Linked DNA regions of Tolumonas auensis DSM 9187. The protein of the gene in region 1 interacts with the protein of each later gene in a pairwise test. Links are inferred from orthologs where the notes say so. Each region holds a gene or a part of one and is shown in the gene's direction. Other genes may lie near its edges.

The links.
Region 2: the proteins of ftsB (region 1) and TOLA_RS02730 interact in binary tests that used the Escherichia coli proteins (3 or more experiments, as listed by UniProt). The link is inferred for Tolumonas auensis DSM 9187 from one-to-one orthologs.
Region 3: the proteins of ftsB (region 1) and ftsL interact in binary tests that used the Escherichia coli proteins (3 or more experiments, as listed by UniProt). The link is inferred for Tolumonas auensis DSM 9187 from one-to-one orthologs.

The regions. Positions count from the first base shown.
Region 1 is NC_012691.1:3,004,557-3,007,388, reverse strand. What follows is about bases 1-2,672. They hold ftsB (cell division protein FtsB), read left to right. Parts: upstream 1-1,013; coding sequence 1,014-1,331; downstream 1,332-2,672. Other genes in these bases: truD (tRNA pseudouridine(13) synthase TruD), read left to right, coding at 2,490-2,672; ispF (2-C-methyl-D-erythritol 2,4-cyclodiphosphate synthase), read left to right, coding at 2,015-2,497; ispD (2-C-methyl-D-erythritol 4-phosphate cytidylyltransferase), read left to right, coding at 1,335-2,018; eno (phosphopyruvate hydratase), read left to right, coding at 1-916. Also shown: more of truD, read left to right, coding at 2,673-2,832. UniProt on the Escherichia coli protein: Essential cell division protein. May link together the upstream cell division proteins, which are predominantly cytoplasmic, with the downstream cell division proteins, which are predominantly periplasmic.
Region 2 is NC_012691.1:594,548-597,546, forward strand. Bases 1-2,839 are described here. They hold TOLA_RS02730 (cell division protein FtsQ/DivIB), read left to right. Parts: upstream 1-952; coding sequence 953-1,726; downstream 1,727-2,839. Other genes in these bases: murC (UDP-N-acetylmuramate--L-alanine ligase), read left to right, coding at 1-776; ftsA (cell division protein FtsA), read left to right, coding at 1,686-2,839. Outside these bases: more of ftsA, read left to right, coding at 2,840-2,942; cell division protein FtsZ, read left to right, coding at 2,983-2,999. UniProt on the Escherichia coli protein: Essential cell division protein. May link together the upstream cell division proteins, which are predominantly cytoplasmic, with the downstream cell division proteins, which are predominantly periplasmic. May control correct divisome assembly.
Region 3 is NC_012691.1:582,968-586,122, forward strand. Bases 33-3,027 are described here. They hold ftsL (cell division protein FtsL), read left to right. Parts: upstream 33-1,371; coding sequence 1,372-1,683; downstream 1,684-3,027. Other genes in these bases: mraZ (division/cell wall cluster transcriptional repressor MraZ), read left to right, coding at 33-424; rsmH (16S rRNA (cytosine(1402)-N(4))-methyltransferase RsmH), read left to right, coding at 443-1,369; TOLA_RS02690 (peptidoglycan glycosyltransferase FtsI), read left to right, coding at 1,680-3,027. Outside these bases: more of mraZ, read left to right, coding at 1-32; more of TOLA_RS02690, read left to right, coding at 3,028-3,155. UniProt on the Escherichia coli protein: Essential cell division protein. May link together the upstream cell division proteins, which are predominantly cytoplasmic, with the downstream cell division proteins, which are predominantly periplasmic.

The DNA.
Region 1 (2,832 bases):
ACTGTACGCTCACATCGCTGAGCTGAACGGTACTCCAGGTGTTTACTCTATGCCTCTGCCAATGATGAACATCATCAACGGTGGCGAGCACGCAGACAACAACGTAGACATCCAGGAATTCATGATCCAGCCTGTTGGCGCTAAGACCCTGAAAGAAGCAGTTCGCATGGGTGCTGAAGTGTTCCACAACCTGGCTAAAGTTCTGAAATCTAAAGGCTACAACACTGCAGTTGGTGATGAAGGTGGTTTCGCTCCTAACCTGAAATCTAACGCTGAAGCACTGGAAGTTATCGCTGAAGCTGTTGCTGCTGCTGGCTATGTGCTGGGTAAAGACGTTACTCTGGCGATGGACTGCGCTGCATCTGAATTCTACGATGCTGAGAAGAAAGAATATAACCTGAAAGGCGAAGGTCGTATCTTCACCTCTAACGGTTTCTCTGACTTCCTGGAAGACCTGACTACCAAATTCCCAATCGTTTCTATCGAAGACGGTCTGGACGAATCTGATTGGGAAGGCTTCGCTTACCAGACTCAGAAACTGGGTAAAAAAATCCAGATCGTTGGTGACGACCTGTTCGTAACTAACACCAAGATCCTGAAACGTGGTATCGACAACGGTATCGCTAACTCAATCCTGATCAAATTCAACCAGATCGGTTCTCTGACCGAAACTCTGGCTGCGATCAAAATGGCTAAAGACGCTGGTTACACTGCAGTTATCTCTCACCGTTCAGGTGAAACTGAAGATGCAACCATCGCTGACCTGGCTGTTGGTACCGCTGCTGGCCAGATCAAAACTGGTTCTATGAGCCGTTCTGACCGTGTTGCTAAATACAACCAGCTGATTCGTATCGAAGAAGCTCTGGGCGCTAAAGCACCGTTCAACGGTCTGAAAGAAGTGAAAGGTCAGGCTTAATTCCTGTATTCGCTTAAAAAATGATGAAGCCCCGCCAATTGGCGGGGCTTTCTTTTATGTTGGAATATGGGAAACTATGTCTCCAGGAGGAGACGCCATGCGCCTGTTTACCCTTATCCTGATGGTTGTGTTGGCGTTAGTGCAACGTCAGCTCTGGTTCGGGAAAAACGGACTCGTTGAGTATCGACAAGTCTCAGAAAATTTATTACGCCGGCAGGCTGATAATCAGAAACTGCAGGAACGTAATATGCTGCTTAAAGAAGATATTGAAGACCTGAAAAGTGGTCTGGAAGCCATTGAAGAATTAGCCCGAAATGATCTGGGTTTTATTAAATCCGGAGAAACTTTTTATCGGGTACTGCCTCGTGACAGTGCCGGACAAAATAAACAAAGCTCACTACCGAAGAGTGATTAAGTCATGCAGACATTTACCGCCGTAGTGCCCGCCGCAGGCCGGGGAAGCCGGATGCAGGCTAATAAGCCGAAACAATATTTGCATCTGGGTGATAAAACGATCATCGAGCATACGTTAACCCGCTTGCTGGCTCATCCGCAGATTGAAAAAATTGTTGTGGTGATCGCCGATGATGATCACTATTTTTCCTCGCTGCCCCTGGCGAATCATCCCCGGATTGAAGTAACGCTGGGGGGGCCGGAACGGGCAATATCGGTATTAAATGGTCTGTCCTCAGTTGAAACAGACTGGGTGCTGGTGCATGACGCTGCACGGCCCTGCATTACGCAGTCTGATCTGGATGCTTTAATGGCTGCGGCGGAACTCGGTGAGGACGGCGCTATTCTGGCGGTTCCGGTTAAAGACACCATGAAACGTTCCGACTCACAGCAACGGATTGAAGAAACAGTAGAAAGAGGTCACCTCTGGCATGCGTTAACACCGCAAATGTTTCCTACTCAGCAGTTGGCTGATGCAATTGATGCCGGACTGACTCAGTCAATCGTATTAACAGACGAAGCTTCAGCGATGGAGCGGGCAGGATTCAAGCCTCTTCTGGTTGCAGGGCGTTCCGATAATATCAAAGTAACCCGGCCGGAAGATTTGGCATTGGCGGCATTTATTCTGCAGCAACAGGAGCTTGAATGATTCGGATCGGGCACGGTTTTGATGTCCACCGTTTTGGTGGCGAGGGTCCCTGTATTCTGGGCGGCGTAAAAGTACCTTATGAACAAGGATTAATTGCCCATTCTGACGGCGATGTTGTACTACATGCGGTGGCTGATGCTTTACTGGGCGCGATTGCCGCAGGTGATATCGGACGTCATTTCCCGGATACCGATCCACAGTTTAAAGGTGTGGATAGCCGTATCCTGTTGCGGGACGTTTTTGCCAGAGTGAAAAATAGCGGATTTAAACTGGGCAATCTGGATGTCACCATTCTGGCGCAGGCTCCTAAAATGGCACCGCATATTCCGGCGATGTGCATCAATCTGGCTGCAGATTTAGAAAGCGGGTTATCGCAGGTTAATGTGAAGGCAACGACCACGGAAAAGCTCGGCTTTACTGGCCGTAAAGAAGGAATAGCTGTGGAAGCTGTCGTGTTACTGGTTGCTGCCGATGAGTAAAGAATTCGATATGGATTGGCCATACCGTTTTGGCAAACCGGAACAATCTGCATTATTTAAAGCTGAACCTGCAGATTTCCGCGTAGTTGAAGATCTGGGCTTCATGCCATGCGGACAGGGGGAGCATCTGTTTGTCCGTATCCGCAAAACAGGGGAAAACACAGCCTGGGTTGCAAAGCTACTCGCTGAGCACACGGGGTTGCCACTTTCCTCCGTCAGCTGGGCCGGCCTTAAAGACAGACATGCAGTCACCGAGCAATGGTTCGGTCTGCATCTGCCCGGGAAGCCAGATCCGGATCTGCGAGCGTTAGAGTCTGATACTATTCAGGTTTTAC
Region 2 (2,999 bases), 2.4 Mb from region 1 along the record:
CCGTCGTTTGTATTGATGATCCGGTTATCCGTGAATTATTACCGGAAATCGGCCGTGCAACGATCACTTATGGTTACAGCGAGGATGCCGACGTTCAGGTACAGGAATTTGTACAGGAAGGCAGTCAGAGTCAATTCCGCTTACGTTTGCAGGATGGTTCATTCTTACCGCTGCGTCTTAACTTGCCAGGTCGCCATAATGCACTGAATGCGGCGGCAACCGTTGCCGTTGCATTGGAAGATCATATTCCGACTGATGCTATTGTGGATGCGTTGGCACAATTTGCCGGTGTTGGTCGTCGTTTTCAGCAATACGGTGAATTTGATACGGGTGCCGGTAAAGTCTTACTGGTCGATGATTATGGTCATCATCCGACGGAAGTTCGTGCCACATTAGCCGCTACCCGGGCTGCCTGGCCGGAACGTCGTCTGGTACTGGTTTTCCAGCCACATCGTTATACCCGTACCCGTGATTTATACGATGATTTTGCTGAAGTGCTGGCAAAAGTAGATGTGCTGATCATGCTGGATGTGTATGCAGCGGGTGAAGATCCGATTCCTGGTGCGGATGGCCGCAGTCTGTGCAGATCAATCAGACAACGTGGCACATTGGATCCGATTTTTGTCGCTACACCGGCGGAAGTTCCGGGTGTTCTGGCGGATGTATTAAAGGATGGCGATGTCGTGCTGACACAAGGTGCCGGTAACGTCGGACAGCTGTCCCGTAAACTGGCAGAATTGAAATTAAGCATTAATGCGATGAAAACGGCAATTTAATCATATTAACTGGTAAATTTGGTGCTGAACAGGTCCTTATGGTTTTGACCGATCATGACGGACCGTTATAATGCAGCATCAACCTGGATATGAATATTGGTTAAGGTGAAGATGTGCGACAGGCGCGATTAACCTCCGATGAGCAGGATTCAGCGCCGGTTGGAGGTCGCAGACAGATGACAGAAACAACAAACCGTACCCGCGGTGAATTTATATTCGGGCTGGTTTTTTTTGTTTCAGTTGTCATCGGTGTATGGTCAACGGCTGCAGATATTCGTCGCTGGTTGTTTGATGAAGATAAAATTCCGGTTAGCGGATTGGTTGTGCAGGGTGAGCTGGAGTATGTCAAGACGGATGAGATCCGTCAGGTATTGGCGGTTAACCCTCAAACTAACAATTTTTTCAAGCTGGATGTAAATCAGCTGCAAAAAGCGGTTGAAGAGTTACCGTGGGTTTATCAGTCTTCTGTGCGTAAACGCTGGCCCGCGTTGCTGTATGTTTATGTCGTTGAGCAAACACCGTGCGCCCTGTGGGGGGATGATCGGTTGCTCAGTATTCGTGGTGCTATTTTTAAGGCGCCACGCGACAGACTGAAGAAGCCACTGGTGCAACTGTCCGGTCCTGATGACATGGCCGGAATGATTTGGGATCAATACCAGCAATTTGAACGAGTGCTGGCATTAAACGGATACCACGTGACGTCGGTTCATATGACTAACCGCCATTCGTGGGAGATTAAACTGGCATCAGGGCTGAAATTGATCCTCGGTCGTAATGAAATGCTGGTGAAATTACAACAATTTATTGATGTCTATCCGCAACTGGAAAATAGAGAAATGATTGATTATATCGATCTTCGCTATGACACTGGGGTAGCAGTCAGCTGGAAACAACAAGAAGGGAGTGGTGATGACCAAAACCCCAGACAGAAATCTGATAGTCGGACTTGATATAGGTACAACCAAAATCGCGGTTTTGGTCGGTGAAGTACTGCCTGATGGAGAGGTCAATATTGTTGGTCTGGGAACCCATGCTGCCAAAGGTATGGATAAAGGTGGCGTCAACGATCTCGAGTCGGTCGTCAAATCTTTACAGCGCGCAGTAGAAGAAGCCGAAATGATGGCTCAGTGCCATATTTCATCGGTATTTCTTGGTATCTCCGGAAAGCATATCGAATGCCGGAATGAAAAAGGCATCGTGCCTATTTCCGACGAAGAAGTAACGCAGGATGACGTGGATAATGTTATTCATACGGCGAAGTCCGTGCGTTTGCCGGAAGAACACCGGGTGCTGCATGTCATCCCGCAGGAATATTCTATCGATTATCAGGAAGGGATAAAAAATCCGATTGGCCTGTCTGGTGTCCGTATGGGTGCGAAAGTGCACCTGATTACCTGTCATAATGACATGGCGCGCAACATTGAGAAATGTGTTGAGCGGGTCGGACTAAAGGTTGATCAGATCATCTTCTCTGCACTGGCATCCAGTTATGCAGTATTAACCGATGATGAAAAAGAATTAGGTGTTTGCGTCGTCGATATCGGCGGCGGAACCATGGATATTGCTATATTTACCGGCGGTGCGTTACGTTACAGCAAGGTGATTCCTTATGCCGGTCAGGCTGTAACCAGCGATATCGCTTATGCGTTCGGTACACCACCGGTAGATGCTGAAGCGATTAAAATGCGCTATGGCTGTGCACTAGGCCGTCTGGTCAGTAAAGAAGACACTATTGAAGTGCCTAGTGTGGGCGGTCGTCCTGCCCGCAGCTTACAGCGTCAGACGCTGGCTGAAGTGATTGAGCCGCGTTATACCGAATTACTCGGCATGGTGCATGATGAAATCATGCGCGTTCAGTCTGAGCTCAGATCTCAGGGCATTAAACATCAGTTGGCCGCCGGTGTTGTTTTAACTGGCGGTGCAGCGGAAATAGAAGGTATCGTTGAGTGTGCCGAACAGGTGTTCCAGTGCCAGGTTCGGATTGGTCACCCAACCAATATTCGGGGCCTTACTGATTATGTGGAAGCACCTGCTTACGCAACAGCAGTAGGGTTATTGCAATACGGTAAATTGCATCAGGGACAAACCGTGGTGGATGTACGTGAAAAAGCCAGTGTGACTGGTTGGTTCAAACGTGTCACTAACTGGTTAAAAGGCGAATTCTAGTTTTTGCGGAAGCGAAACCAAGCAAGGCGGAGAGATAATCATGTTTACATTTGAACC
Region 3 (3,155 bases), 2.4 Mb from region 1 along the record:
CAAAGGGCGGTTAGCAGTTCCGACCAGGTACCGAGACTGGCTTCGCGAAGAGTGCGAGGGCCAGCTTGTCTGCACTATCGATATTGCCAATCCCTGTCTGCTTTTATACCCGCTTTGCGAATGGGAAGAGATAGAGAAAAAGCTTAAATCCCTTTCTGGCATGAATCCGGTAGAACGCCGTTTACAGCGTCTGCTGCTGGGGTATGCCAGCGAATGTGAGCTGGATGGTAACGGCCGTTTACTGTTATCAGCACCATTACGTCAGCATGCCGGGCTGGATAAGCAGGTCATGTTAGTGGGTCAATTAAATAAATTTGAAATCTGGAGTGAAACTCGCTGGTTACAGCAAGTTGATGAGGACATTCAGGCACTGCCGGAAATGGACTGGACTATTTCGGATAAGTTGCGTGATTTTTCACTCTAGCACTGGGGATAAAAACTAATGGAACATATCACTGTACTGTTACAGGAAGCGGTGGATGGGCTGGCTATTCGCCCGGACGGCATCTATGTGGACGGTACATTCGGACGTGGCGGACATTCCCGTCTGATCCTGCAGCAGCTTGGCCCGCAAGGCCGGCTGTATGCTATTGACCGCGATCCTCAGGCTGTTGCTGTAGCCAAAGAGTGGCAGGACCCCCGTTTTGAAATCATTTCCGGTCCGTTTTCTTCACTGCATGAATACATGGCAGAACGTGGTCTGCTGGGTAAAGTAGACGGTTTATTGCTGGATCTGGGCGTTTCCTCACCGCAACTGGATGAAGCTGAACGTGGTTTCAGCTTTATGAACGATGGCCCGCTCGATATGCGTATGGACCCGTTGCACGGTGAAAGCGCAGCGGAATGGCTGTTGCACGCCGATGTCGATGATATCGCCTGGGTATTGCGTACCTATGGCGAAGAACGTTTTGCCAACCGCATTGCACGTGCCATTGTCGCTGATCGTGTCACTACACCGTATACCCGCACCCGGCAGCTGGCTGAAATGATTGCCCGCGTCGTGCCAAACAAAGAAAAACATAAACATCCGGCAACCCGCAGCTTTCAGGCGTTACGCATTCATGTAAACCAAGAGCTGAAAGAGATCGAAGAAACCCTGAAAGCCTCATTATCGGTTCTGGCTCCCGGCGGACGTCTGGCGGTGATCAGCTTCCATTCACTGGAAGATCGTATTGTTAAGCAATTTATCCGTCAGCAGGAAAAAGGCATTCAGCCACCCAGAGGTTTACCGATCACTGAAGATCAAATCCGTAAAACGCAGACCTTGCATTCAGTAGGTAAAGCGATCAAGCCAGCAGACAGTGAAGTTTCTGATAACGTTCGCTCACGCAGTTCTGTACTGCGTGTGGCTGAGCGTCTGGGAGGCTGAGCATGGAGCGCCGGCTTAATCTTGCCCTTCTGATCATGCTGGATCTGAAGCGGCATCTTTTTCAGGGCATTCTGGGATTAGCGATTCTGGGTTCCGCGCTCACTACCATAGTGGTGACTGACGATACCCGCTCGGTGACGGCCGAGTTGAACAAGGTTCAGAGTAAGAGTGATGATTTGGAAGTTGAATGGCGACATCTGGTTTTAGAACAAAATGCGCTGGCGGAACATTCGCGCGTTTCGGACATTGCCAGGGTCAAACTGGCAATGACTCGGCCTAAACCTTTAGAAGAAAAGATGGTTAGCCTGCCATGAGAACAAATACAAAGAAAAACAACAAGAAACATGATTCCGCAGTGGCTCCGTGGCGTTTCATGCTGCTGCTCGGATTCATTCTGGTTGGTTTTACCGGCTTGGTTGCCCGCACAGCCTGGATCCAGATTATTCAGCCTGATCGCTTGCGTCAGGAAGGCGATATGCGTTCGCTGCGGACAACGGCAGATCCTTCTGATCGCGGCATGGTAACTGATCGCAATGGTGAGCAACTGGCGGTATCGGTGCCAGTGCAGGCAGTCTGGGCAGATCCGAAAGAGATCCATGCGGCGGATGGTCTGAAAAATACCGCAGCCTGGATGGCGCTGGCCGATGTGCTGGGGCTGGATATGCGGAAACTGACCTCCAGTGTGGCCGATCCTAAGCGCCGGTTTGTTTATCTGCAGCGTCAGATCACCCCGGCAGTTGCCGATTACATTGTGAAATTAAAACTTCCTGGTGTGCATCTGCGCCGCGAAACCCGCCGTTATTATCCGAGTGGTGAAATCAGTGCACATCTGGTTGGCAATACCAACATTGATGGTTCAGGCATTGAAGGGGTTGAACGCGCATTCAATGACTGGCTGAGCTCGACGCCGTCTGAATACAAGATCCGCAAAGATCGGCAGGGGCGGGTGATCGAGAATATCGGGATCGTTAAAGAAGGCAAAAAAGCCAATGATCTGGTACTCAGTATTGATCAGCGTCTGCAATCTATAGCCTATCGCTCACTGAAGTATGCGACTGAAGTCAATAAGGCAACTTCCGGTTCACTGGTGCTGATGGATGTGGTGACCGGCGAAGTGCTGGCAATGGTAAATACACCCTCTTACAACCCGAATAACCGTGAACAATACCAGAGCTTCCGGGCGCGGAACCGTGCCGTAACAGATACCTATGAACCGGGCTCGACGGTGAAGCCTATCGTTGCCATGAGCGCACTGGAACATGGCGTGACGAGCTGGAAAGAGGTACTGGATACCCGTCCGTTCTCTATCGGCGGCAAGGTGGTTACTGACAGTCACCGGATGGCTTCCGGCGGATTATTTGACATTCTCAAGTATTCATCAAATATCGGCATGGCACATCTGGCGTTGCGTATGCAACCGCAATGGATCACCAGCAAGTTTGAGGAGTTTGGTCTCGGACAGGATTCCGGAACCGGCTTAATGGGTGAAAGCTCAGGCATGATCCCGCTACGCAGCCGCTGGTCAAAAATTGAACTTGCCACACTGGGCTTCGGTTATGGGTTGCGTGTAACACCACTGCAGTTAACCGCAGCGTATGCCGCGTTAGCCAATAAAGGTATCCGTAAACCAGTATCTGTTCTGAAAGTATCACAATCACCAAAAGGTGAACGTATTATTGATCCTTTAATTGCAGAGCAAGTCATTCATGCATTAGAAAGTGTGGTTGAGGAAGGTGGTACCGGCGGCAAAGCGGCTGTTCCCGGATATCGTATTGCAGGCAAAACC